One region of the Brumicola blandensis genome, then DNA from elsewhere that is predicted to be linked to it. Evidence: predicted binding sites of a transcription regulator. Region 1 holds the regulator's gene; the other holds the start of a gene.
The links. Region 1 encodes LexA, which represses DNA repair genes until DNA is damaged. Its sites were predicted from a motif close to TACTGTATNNNNATACAGTA; they were not measured.

Region 1 (6,629 bases):
GCCAAAACAAAATCCAATCGATATTCGTAGCAATTGCGCACATTCCCGCCGCTATGGCGTTAAGTGCAAGTCCCCATACATATATTCGTTTACGGCCGTAATTGTCGGCAATTTTGCCGAAGGGAAGCATTAAAGCTACATTGCTTAAAATATATAGAGTAGGCAGCCATGCTACCTTTATCGCATTTGCTTGAAGGTCTTCGGCAAGTGCTGGTATGGCGACGTTTACCGCAGCCATACCCATAGGTGCTATCAAATAACCTGCGCAAACAGCGATAAGTGCGATAGTGTCGAGTGGTAGTTTACGCAAAGACTTTCCTAAGCTGTTTCAGTGTTTTGTTCCTGTTTGCGGATGAGAGGGTTAGCGTACATCAATAATAGTTTACGTTGCTCGGCGTCGCTCAATCTTGCAAGTCTCTCTAATAAATATGCATGCGCCATTTCAGCGTTTTGACTGGAAGCCCTCATATCTTGGCGACCGAGTAATCGCGCTGCTTCTATCGATGTTGGATAAATACGTAGGCCATGTAGTACTTCCTTATCGATATAGCTAGCGACTTGTTTCGCATTCTCAAAGTCGCCGCCAACGAGCTTACCAAAGTGGACATGTACTTTACCTTTTTGACCAGTAATACCACTTACAATACTTTGCATGTCCTCATTATCTGGCTTGTCATATTTCCCTTCTTGCTCTGCTTGATACAGCTCTTTCGCTTTGTGAATATCGCAAGGATCAAATTCATAGGAGAGTGACACAGGCACAATTCTCAAGTCTCTAATATAATCACCAAATGACATATCCTTTGGCTTATTTAAACTCAGCATTGAGACGATAGCGGGATTAGTTAGGTCGATACCGTCTTTAGCTCTTCCCTCACGCTGAGCAATCCAGATATGTTGGCGGTCATTTTTAAGGGTGTGTTCAATATACTCACTGAGCAGTTTTGCGGCTGCGAGTTTCTCACGCCTGCCCTCCACTGACCGCTCAACAACAAAGCATTTATTCAGTCTGATGAGGTCAGCAACCCAGTCTTTGTGTAGTAAATTATCGCCAACAGCAATGCGCACGGTATCTTGACCATTAATATGTAAAACCCAATTAACGAAAGCAGGATCTAAAGCGATGTCTCGGTGGTTACTGACAAATAGACAGGGTTTGCTTAAATCGAGCGTATCTAAGCCCGAGACCGTGAGCTCTGCGCACGTCTTTTTTATCATACGACGCATGTATGGTTCGACTAGAATTTGAAATTCTGAGAGCGAATTTATATCTGCGAATTTACGCTTGATAAACATTTTCGTTATCAGGCTTAGCAATGGGTAGCTTGCCCTTGGCCATTTCGCAAACTTGAATTTAACCAAGGTCATGATGAAGTCTTTCTTATTCGCTAGCCTTTGCAACACAGTGCTTAATTCGGCATTACTAAATGGCTTTATTTTGTCAAATTTGTGGGTCATTCCTAGCCTTATTGTCTTTCCGTCATTCCAGCCTACTACCGTCATTCCAGCCTACTGCCGTCGTCCCCGCTTACTACCGTCGTCCCCGCTTACTACCGTCGTCCCCGCGAAGGCGGGGACCTAGATCCCTGCCCACTATGGTCATTCCCACTTACTACTGTCATTCCCACTTACTACCGTCATTCCCGCGAAGGCGGGGACCTAGATTCCTGCCTTCGCAGGAATGACATACCTTCGCAGGAATGACAAAGCTTCGCAGGAATGACAAGCCTCCGCAGGAATGACAAACCTCCGCAGAAATGACGTGCCTCAGATCTTTTCCAAATGCTGCACTATTTCCGGCCAAACCAACTCGTTAATCACTTCTTTCATGGCTAAACTGTCTTCTGAGAATTCAAGCGTGCCATCATCAAGTGTGGTGAGCAGCTTATTTTCTCGTAGGGCATTCACGAAACTTCCCAATACGTTCTTGTCGTAGAACTCAGGTGAACTCATGCCATAAAGGGTTGAAAGACGTTCGGCAATAACACAGCTCTGTTTCTCAAGTTGAGTACGGCCGAGTGACTTCTCTTTCTCAAGCACACTGAGTACAACTGCGTAGCGTTGCCAAGTTTCTTGCATTGCTCGGCTGAGTAACCACGCAGAATGGAAACTATCGTCGCTGGAAGCTGGTGGCGCTAAGTAGCGGCCACTTTGTACTAACAAGCCTTGGGCTTTCATCTGTGATATCAATGTGTCGGCATACTCACTCGCTTGCTCTAATGACAAATGCATGAAGAACTCGCGTTTCAGCAAGGGATACATGCGTTCAACGATTGATATGATTGCGGCTTTTTCTTTTTTCTTAGCACTGAAAATAACCGCCATAATTAAACTAGGCAAAGCAAAAACATGCATGATGTTATTACGGTAATAGGTGAGTAATACTGCATTGTCAGGCTTTGTCGCAACGAGTTTGCCGTACTCATCTTCCGACTGTTCAAAACGCTTTAGGGCCAGTGTTGTTTGAACCAACTCGATAGCGTCTTCGTCTGGCATGGTGAAGTCGCCGCTAAACGGTGCGTTTTTAAGAAGTTCGAGGTAGTCACTGATAGCGCGAGTTAATTCTGACTCGCTCATGATCTGGGTTTTTGACGATAGCAAACATAGCGCTACTAAAGCTGTACCATTCAATGCCGCGGCACGATTGATTCGCGTCATAATAGTATCTGCAAGCTTGTTCACGGCAGGCGTTAACCACGTTGGTTTTTTATCTGGATCATCCACATTAACATCGCGCCACTCTTTCACGTTCTCATCTAAGAATTGATTAATAAGTAGTGGCTCGCCGAAGTTTACGAAGCCCTGACCATAATTTTTCAACTTACGAATGGCAGAGAAAACTTGTGTTGGCGATTCTTTTTTCTTCGACTTGCCTTTCAATTCTTTTTGGTAACTTTTTACTTCCATAACGTGCTCATAGCCCAGATAAACAGGGACAATTGAGACTGGACGATTGATACCTTTTAAGGCGGCTTGTAAGGTCATTGCAAGCATGCCGGTCTTTGGTGGTAGCAAGCGACCTGTTCTCGAGCGCCCGCCCTCCGGGTAGTACTTAACTGAATAGCCTTTGTTAAATAGCAATTCTAGGTATTCTCTAAACACAGCGGTATAGAGTTTGTTACCGGCAAAACTGCGACGTAGAAAAAACGCACCACAACGTCTAAATATCTTACCCACTGGCCAAAAGTTTAGATTAATACCTGCAGCGATATGCGGAGTCACTAGGCCCTCATGATAAATAACATAGGTTAATAATAGGTAATCCATATGTGAGCGATGACACGGTACATAAATGATCTCGTGGCCGTTTTGAGCCAGTTCTCGCACGCGATGAGCGTGTCCGACATGTATGCCGTTATATATTTTATTCCAGATACGCCCAAGCACTCTATCGCCTATACGAATGAGACCTTCGCGATAGTCGGCCGCAACTTCATCAATATAAGCTAAGGCTTTTTTCTTTGCTTCATCAGGGCTGATGTTTTTTTGTCTGACTTCTTCTTGCATGGCCAATTGAATAGAGTCGGCACCGAGAAGTGAATTGTATAGAGTCGAGCGTTCTAAAAGCGTTGGGCCTGACATTGCTTGACGTTTTCGCTGAAAGTGAGTCCTCGCTACTCGTACTAGCTTCTGAGATATCTTTTGGTTAGAGCCATGTAATTGGGCCATCTGTTTAGTGGACACAGCTTTACTGTAACTAACGATGTTGTCACGACCTAAGAATAGTAAAATGAATAGCTTTCGTAACCAGCTTGGCGATGCTCTATCAGCAAGTAATTGCGCGAATCCGGAGGACTCTTTGCCTGCTGAGCGACCCCAAGATATTGATACAGGCACAACCTGCAAGTCTAGTTCGGGATTTTCTCTATGTAATAGAAACATTTTTGTAAATACGTCTTCAATAGATGTTTTCTTTACTTTTCGGGAAAATAGGCTTTGAGGACGATTGATATAATAGCAGCGCTTATGCTCCTCACCTAAGAACCCTATGGGCGATATGGGATTGGGTAAACCTAAGCCTGCAGCTGACAATTGCAAGGCAACTAAATCGGTAATCGATTCAGTTTGAATTAAGTATAAAAGGGGCTTCTTTTTATCAATACCGAGCTCTGACTCGATGTTAGTAGGCACACTCTTCACTGAAATTAGCCAGCGAATTGGCAGTGTAAAAAGCTTTCGCAAAAAAGCGCGTACGCCACTCATGTATTCTTCCTAATATAAAAATTAACCTGACAATAATAACATGACAGCGATAATTTATATTAATTCCTTGAAAAACAAACGTAACAAAAGACAAATTGATGATTGCCATTTATTCGATCCTGTATATACTTACACCTAACTGTATAGAAAAACAGGCTGTTTATGCGTCCACTAACTCCAAGACAACAAGAAGTGCTCGACCTAATCAAAAGCACCATGATCGACACGGGTATGCCCCCAACTCGCGCAGAAATTGCACGAAATTTAGGCTTTAAATCTGCTAACGCAGCGGAAGAGCATCTAAAAGCACTGGCGAAAAAAGGCGTGATTGAAATTATGCCGGGTACTTCGCGCGGTATTAAACTGAATTGTGCACTTGAAGATGAAGTGGAAGAAGGTTTACCGTTAATTGGTCGTGTTGCAGCGGGTGAACCCATCCTAGCAACAGAACATGTAGAGTGTCATTACAAAGTCGACCCAGATTTGTTCAAGCCAAGCGCCGACTTTTTGCTTAGAGTCGATGGCATGAGTATGAAAGACATCGGTATTCTCGACGGCGATATATTAGCGGTTCACAGAACAACTGATATTCATAACGGTCAGGTTGTCGTCGCTCGTGTTGATGAGGATGTTACGGTAAAACGGTTTGAAAAACGCGGAAGCCAAGTACTACTACATGCAGAAAACGACGCTTTCTCACCGATTAAAGTCGATTTAGCTTCACAACCATTCAATATAGAAGGTATTGCAGTTGGTGTTATTCGTAACTCTGATTGGATGTAAACATGAGTTAACTCTTCTTTCTACTCGACATATACCCAACTAACCCAAGCACCGCTTTCAGCCGGTTCTTGGGTTTTTTTAAATAAATCAATCGCTTCTTCCCTCTTCATTAATTCCGTCTCTGCTTGAGTTACTTATCAATTCTTTATTGTTTATTTATTGCGCATTAAGCAAATAGGGAATAACCATATTCATTCAAATTGCAAAAAAACACTAGACTAAGTAGGGACTTTGTTTAATCATTAGGCATTGATTTACATATCATTAAAAATAATAACAAAACCTTTACATTGGAGTGTAAAAATTGAGCGCTCTAATGTTGTTATGCAAAGGAGTATCAGAGTGAAGCGAATTTCAACGTTGCTAGTAGGCGCTATGCTGGCGCTTAGCAATCCGGCAATCGCGACGACTGCTGCGGAACGATCAGATATTAACTTACGCGAAGGCGTTACCGATATCAGTGCACAAGTATATGATTTACATATGCTAATGTTCTGGATTTGTGTAGTCATTGGTGCCTTGGTATTCGGCGTTATGTTCTATTCCATGATAGTTCATCGCAAGTCAGTGGGCGCTAAGCCAGCGAACTTTCACGAGAATGTAAAGGTTGAGGTGCTTTGGACAGTAATCCCTTTCATTATCCTTATTGCTATGGCTTGGCCCGCGGCGAAAACCTTAATGGCGATGGAGGATACCAGCGAAGCAGATATTACTATACTAGTCACTGGCTCCCAGTGGAAGTGGCATTACAAGTACCAAGAAAACCCAGATGTTGAATTCTTTTCTTTGCTGGCCACTCAGCGAGAGCAAATTCAAAATAAGTTTCCTAAAGGTGAAAATTATCTTCTTGAAGTTGACCGACCTTTAGTCATCCCTACGGGCAAAAAAGTGAGATTCCTAATTACTTCAGATGATGTAATTCATTCATGGTTTGTGCCTGATTTTGCAATTAAGAAAGATGCTAACCCTGGTTTTATCAATGAAGCATGGGCGAATGTTAACGAACCTGGTATTTACCGTGGTGCATGTGCAGAGCTATGCGGAAAAGACCATGGCTTTATGCCGGTGGTAGTCATTGCAAAAGAGCCGGCAGAATACGACGCGTGGATAAAAGAGCAAGAGTTAGCTGCCATACGTGCAAAAGAAGAAGAACAACGTTTACTTGCGATGAATATGAGTATGGAAGAGCTAATGACCCAAGGTGAGAAGGTTTACAACATTGCCTGTGTCGCTTGCCACCAACCAAACGGTGAAGGTCTTCCACCCACATTCCCTGCTTTGAAAGGCAGCGCGATTGCATTAGAGAAGCAAAACATTCCAGCGCACATTGATTACATCATCAACGGCAAAAACAACATGCCTGCGTTTGGTAAGCAGTTGAGTATGTCTGAGATTGCGGCGGTAGTGACTTACGAGCGTAATGCTTGGGGCAACAACACTGGCGACATGGTGCAAGCTAAAGACGTCAACGCTGTGATAAACGGTCAATAGGAGGTCATCACGATGAGTACAGATACAGTTAAAGATAGCCAAGACACTCACGCTGCTAGTGATGGCGCACACGACGACCATCATCATGAGCATCATATTCCAACAGGGATAACCCGTTGGTTGTTTACGACTAACCACAAAGACATAGGTAC
Region 2 (6,629 bases), on a different contig from region 1:
GTAATATCGCCCTACTTAACTGTTTGATAACGTGGTTCGCCAACAATAATTCATCCAAATCGGCATATACGATCAGAGCACAATCACTTGCAATGCAGATACGTAAGTGAATGGTTTGCTTACCCGTTTCGCCAGAGGGCAAGCGCAGTTCCAACAAACTCTCTTCTTTGCTTTGCTTAACCTGGTATAAAGTGGGCGCGTCTTCAGTCATTTTTTACCTTGGCAAAGTAGGTGCAACCTGATTTTCTTCACTAACTCAAGGGCGTCTTGATTATCACCGTGTACACAAAGTGTGTCTGCCTGCACCGAAAGTGTGCTGCCATCATCAGCAAGCACCTGACCTGAATCAATCAAGGTAAGTGCCTGTGCAAAAGCTTTTGCCTCACTCAACACCGCTCCGGCTTTACTCCTTGGGGTCAACAGTCCGTTTTTTTGATAAAGACGATCAGTAAAGGCTTCGAATATCACGCTTAGGCCGAATTCTTTTGCTTCGTCTCTAATTTTTTCATTATTTGGACTGGCCTGAAGCATTACCGGCAACACAGTATGGAAAGATGAGATGGCTTTAAACACACTCTGTCTGCAGGCCTTATCTGTCATCAAGTCATTGTATAAAGCGCCATGAGGTTTCACATAACTAATATGTGTTTTTTGACAACGAGCCAAGCCATCGAGAGTCGCTAATTGACCTTGAATTGTGGCCACTAAATCTACTTCAGACATTTGCATACTGCGCCTGCCGAACCCTTGCATATCTGGATATGATGGATGCGCGCCAATTTGCACATTGTTTGCGAGGGCCGAAGTTATTGCCTTTTGCATGCTGAGCGCATCTCCAGCATGGCCACCACAAGCAATATTAGCCATATCTATCAATGGCATAATTGAAGCGTCATGTTGCATCACCCACGCACCAAAACTTTCACCTAAATCTGCATTTAATTTCATGAATTCCTAGCGATACATCACGTTTAAAAACACTTAGCTGTTATACTACCCGTAAGTTCAGCTCACGTCATGTATGAGAGAAAAGTAAATGCTCGAAATCGGCAATATAAACAGTCTGTTAGTAATAGATATACTCCCCTTTGGTTACACGCTCGCAATCAGCGAAGATACCCCTAGCGAACAAAAAGTTTTCTTACCAATCGACGACGCAAAAGGTAAAAAGGAATTAGAACAAAGCGTTGATGCTTATGTTTACTACTCACAGGATGGTAGCCTGCATGCTAGCGAAAAGCCGATTGCTATCAAGGTGAATGATTTTGCAGTTCTCACATGTACCGGTGTGACCGATTTTGGTGCTTTTTTTGATTGGGGGTTAGAGAGAGACCTGTTAGTACCTAGGTCACTGCAACATAAGCCCTTAGATGAGGGCTTGTCTTACGTTGTCTATCTCATACATGATGAAGACAATCATAAAATGATTGGTTGTACAAAACTCTATAGATTCTTGGAAGAAACGACAGACGAACTTAGTCCAGGTGAAGAAGTTGACCTGCTAATATTCGATGAAACATCACTGGGCTTCAAAGCTGTGATCAATAAACGCTTTCAAGGCTTATTGTTTAAGAGCGATCTATTCAGAACAGTGAAGATTGGCGAGCGGTGTAAAGCCTACGTGAAAGAGGTTCGAGAAGATGGCAAAATCAATCTATCCTTACAAAAACTGGGTAGCAACGCACGCAAAGATCTAGCACAGCAAATTTTAGATGATCTCGAAGCTCATGGTGGATTGTCCACACTCACTGATAAAAGCCCATCAGAGGAAATTCAAGCTCACTACCATGTGAGTAAAGGCGCGTACAAACGAGCGATTGGCAATTTGTACAAACAAAAGAAGATTACCATCAGTAAAACCCATATTAAGCTTAATAAATAACGATAGGATAAGATAAGATATGAAAGCAACTGTGACATGGCAGCCATCCGAAGAGGGTCTCGAATTTAACGGGGCAATGGACAATGGCAGAACCCTTAGTTTAGACGGCAACGGGAATGGACTTTCGCCTATGGAGTCGGTTCTGATCAGCGTCGGCGCTTGTTCGTCTGTTGATGTTGTTGAAATCATGCGTAAGTCAAGACAGGACATGCATGGTTGCTATTGTGAATTAAGCGCTGAAAGAGCCGAAAGCGCTCCCAGAAAATTCACAGAAATTCACGCGCATTTTGTGGTAGTTGGAAATGACATCAACGAAAAACAACTTGCAAGAGCAGTACAATTGAGTACAGAAAAGTACTGTTCAGTAATGCTTATGCTCACAGGCAATGTCAACATCACGACAAGCTTCGAAGTAAAATCGTCATAGGCGTATGATTAACTAACGCAAGAGGAAAGGTTTCACATGGGTGCAATAGCGAAGTTAATTCTATTCATGTGCTTTACAATTTGTGTTTTTATTGCCGGCTATTTAGTCGGCAATCACCATTACTCCTTTTCCCCTACTACACTAAGTGATGCTAGCACTGAGTCTAAACAACTTCATTCTGTCAACACTTCACTCGAACAGAGCCCAGCAGCAAATACAAACAAAATCACTGCAGACAACATTCCGATTAGCGTTGTAAGTGATGCAATAAAGGAAACGAACGAACTTAATACCGCAGAAGACAGTCCTCAGCTCATCAGCGGTAATAACGACGTATTGAGTCTATTTGACGAACTGATTTTTTACACTCAATCAAACGGCGACTATAGTTTATTTGGCAAAAAAATAGATGAAATACGACAAGTTTTAATTAATGACAGCGCTGAATTAGCAAGCTTGCTCGAGCACTTTGAACAAATCCCAATTGATTCTCAAGCGAATTATATGCTGGTATCGATACTCATGGGCCTCCCTCAAGAGCTTAGCCAAACTGCGATTATCCAAATATCAGAGAAAACGCTAAACAATAACTCAAACTCCAACAAAGCAGACTTTTTAGAGTTGATCGCCAGAACAGGTATTAAGTCGACAAACATAACCAATGCGATTAAAGACATTGCTATTTATAGCGAGAATAATGAGGAAACGTTACGAGCACTGGACATGCTAATGCCTTACGAAATGTCGGTCGTTGAAAGTGAACAAGTAAAGGAGCGTTTATCTATCGCGATCGCAGATAGTGAAACCGACAATCAGGCTTATTACTTCAGTCAGCTACTTCGGTTTAGCTCTGCAAGAGAGCGAGAACAGATAGCCAGCAGAGAATTTGATAAAGACGAACCTAACTATGCAATACAATCAAATATATTGGACGCACTGCAATCGGGTGTCATGGACCGAAGCCCGAAGCTAAAAGAGTCACTCTTAAACATTGCCAACGCTGACAATCATCCATTGCAAACCCAATCTATTTATACCCTACTTTACCGCTTTGACTTAAGCCAAACTGAGTATCAAAACTTAGTGAAAGGTAAAGATTTGGATTTGAACCGGTTTTAGATATTGCTCCAACATCAATATGCAAAGCCTCTAACACGCTCTTACGAGCGCATTGATCATTCTACCTTATGCTAAAAACTAATCATCTTCGGTGCTCTCGTCCAACAACTTCTGATCCAGAGACTTGGTTGGTGATACACCTAAGCTTTTAAACTGCTCAGCTTGTCTGACTAAATTTCCTCGGCCAGTTGAAAGCTTACTCATCGCACTCTCAAATGCTTTAGCGCTAGCTTCAATATTTCGCCCAATTTTATCCATGTCACCAACGAAACCATGAAACTTGTCATACATTTTGCGTGCTTGTTCCGCTATTTTGTTGGCGTTCTGATTTTGATACTCATATTGCCAAATATTGTTAATGGTTCTTAAAGCAACCAGCAGATTTGTTGGGCTCACCAGCATAATCTGATTGTCTAAAGCAAATTTTATCAATTGCGGCTCATGCTCAATCGCAGAGATAAATGCCGATTCAATGGGAATAAACATTAACACGTAGTCTAAGGTCCTTACTCCCTGTAAATCTTGATAGTCCTTTTTGCTCAAACCTTTGATGTGTCCTCTCACAGACAGAATATGTTCTTTAATCGCGAGTTGTTTGCTTTCATCATTTTCTGCATTGACCAACTTTTCGTGCGCAATAAGAGATACCTTCGAGTCAATCACAATGTCTTTATCATTTGGTAGATGCACGACTACGTCAGGTTGATAACGCTTTCCTGCATCATCTTTGAGTGACTTTTGAGTTTCGTATTCATGGCCTTTTCTCAAGCCTGACTCTTTGAGGATCCTTTCAAGTACCAGTTCACCCCAATTACCTTGTATCTTATTATCTCCTTTCAGCGCATTTGTGAGCGCAGAGGCCTCTTCGGTAATTTGTTTATTCAACTCTTTTAAGCCTAATATCTCTGTTTTAAGAGAGGCTCTTTCTTGACCCTCTTTCACATACTGATCTGAGATTTGCTTTTTGAAGGTTTCAATCTGATCTTTTAACGGTGATAGGAGCTGATCGATACCAAGTTGACTTGTTTTAGTGAACTTTTCTGATTTCTGTTCGAATATTTTATTGGCTAAATTCTCAAATTGTGTACTTAATTGCTTCTCCGCATTCTCTAAAAGAGAAAGTTTTTCAGAAAAGTTCACCCTTTCCTGATTGAAGCTTGCTTGTTGAGACTGAAATTTAGCTTGAAGATCACCTAACTCCTTCGAAACAGAGTCGATTTGTTTCTTTAATACGTCATTTTCTTTTTGCTGCCTGACCAATTCATCAGCTTTTTGGGATAAAATACCAATTTCTCGCTGATTGTCGGCAATAAACATCCGTTCTGCTTCTAACTTCATCGAATAGTCATCTTCTACTTGCTGACTTTTTCTGAGTACCTCAACAAGTTCCGATTGCTTCTGATCGAAGGCTTGTTGTAATAATGCTTTTTCATGTGAAAGATTAATCAAGGCATTATGCTTTGCCCGTAAAATAAAGTACGCCACAACAATAATAAATAGCGCTGACGCTCCTGCGGCTATCGCAACTTCTTGATTTAAATATGGCGTAATCATGCAATCACTCTCTTTTTATTGTTTTTGTCGATTGGCGATATTATTGAATGGTTGAACAGGAAATTCTATAAATGAAATTCTTATGATAAAGCGCAGCCTTGAATGACTGCGGCTATGCTTAACACTTGCCTGTAGCCACTCTAGTAAACCTCACTTGAGTGGCTAACAACGCTTATACTTTTGCTTTTAATGCAGCATCTAAATCTGCAATTTTCGCTTTCCAGATAGCTGGGCCGGTTTGATGAGCATTTGCACCAGAACTATCGACAGCAACAGTGACTGGCATATCCACAACATCAAACTCGTAGATCGCTTCCATACCTAAGTCTTCGAAAGCAACCACGCGTGATTTTTTGATTGCTTTGGACACTAAATATGCTGCTCCACCAACCGCCATTAAATACACAGCCTTGTGCTTTGCGATACTTTCTACTGTCGATGGGCCACGCTCAGCTTTTCCAATCATGCCGATGAGGCCAGTTTGCTCTAGCATCATGTCGGTAAACTTGTCCATGCGAGTTGCCGTTGTTGGGCCTGCTGGACCAACTGCTTCATCACCTACCGCATCAACTGGCCCCACGTAGTAAATAAATCTATTTGTCAAATCTACGCCATCGGGCAAGCCTTCGCCGTTGTCTAACATCGTTTGAATTCGCTTGTGTGCCGCATCACGCCCCGTTAACATTTTCCCACTTAACAAGACAGTTTCACCCACCTTCCACTCTTGAATGTCGTCTTTAGTAATATCGTCAAGATTCACTCTTCGTGTATCTTTACCTACTTCCCACGTAATTTCTGGCCAATCTTCTAGTTTAGGTGCTTCCAATTCTGAAGGACCAGAACCATCAAGATAGAAGTGTGCATGTCTGGTAGCAGCACAATTGGGGATCATCGCAACGGGTTTAGACGCGGCATGAGTTGGTACAGATTTGATTTTGATATCAACCACCGTCGTTAGGCCTCCTAGGCCCTGTGCACCAATGCCGAGGTCATTCACTTTCTTAAATATATCAAGACGGAGTTTTTCTTCAGTCGTCTCAGCGCCTCGCTCCATCAACTCTTGAATATCGACAGGGTCCATCAAACTTTCTTTTGCTAGAACTGCAGCTTTTTCAGCTGTTCCACCAATACCTATGCCTAGCATGCCAGGTGGACACCAGCCCGCTCCCATCGTAGGTAGCGTTTTTACTACCCATTCAGCGATATCATCACTTGGATTGAGCATGACCATTTTAGACTTATTCTCTGAACCACCGCCTTTTGCAGCAATCATGACTTCGATTTTATTGCCACTGACAGTATCCATATGAACTACCGCTGGCGTATTGTCTTTGGTATTTTTTCTTGCACCGGCAGGATCCGATACAATCGACGCTCTCAAGGGGTTGTCTGGGTTCAAATATGCGCGACGAGTCCCCTCATCGACCATTTCTTGCACAGTCATATCTGTTTTATCCCAAGTCACCCCCATGCCTATTTTAACAAAGCAGGTCACAATACCCGTATCTTGGCACAGTGGTCTTTTACCTTCAGCTGACATACGAGAGTTGATCAAGATTTGCGCCATCGCATCTTTTGCGGCTTGGCTTTCTTCTCGATTGTAAGCGGCTTCAACTGCTTTTACGTAATCTAATGGATGGTAATAAG

Region 2: a site for LexA is predicted at 5,024-5,043, ahead of RM544_RS03745 (DNA recombination protein RmuC). Genes of this name have one in related genera too.

The regions. Positions count from the first base shown of each region.
Region 1 is NZ_JAVRIE010000006.1:152,058-158,686, reverse strand. Features, by position in the region: gene RM544_RS14365 (MFS transporter) at 1-310, opposite strand, end outside; gene RM544_RS14360 (1-acyl-sn-glycerol-3-phosphate acyltransferase) at 319-1,458, opposite strand; gene plsB (glycerol-3-phosphate 1-O-acyltransferase PlsB) at 1,768-4,203, opposite strand; gene lexA (transcriptional repressor LexA) at 4,366-4,986, shown strand; gene coxB (cytochrome c oxidase subunit II) at 5,362-6,477, shown strand; gene ctaD (cytochrome c oxidase subunit I) at 6,490-6,629, shown strand, end outside.
Region 2 is NZ_JAVRIE010000001.1:859,730-866,358, forward strand. Features, by position in the region: gene RM544_RS03720 (5-oxoprolinase subunit B family protein) at 1-211, opposite strand, end outside; gene RM544_RS03725 (5-oxoprolinase subunit PxpA) at 208-948, opposite strand; gene RM544_RS03730 (CvfB family protein) at 1,037-1,882, shown strand; gene RM544_RS03735 (OsmC family protein) at 1,902-2,309, shown strand; gene RM544_RS03740 (hypothetical protein) at 2,346-3,428, shown strand; gene RM544_RS03745 (DNA recombination protein RmuC) at 3,507-4,982, opposite strand; gene RM544_RS03750 (fumarate hydratase) at 5,155-6,629, opposite strand, start outside.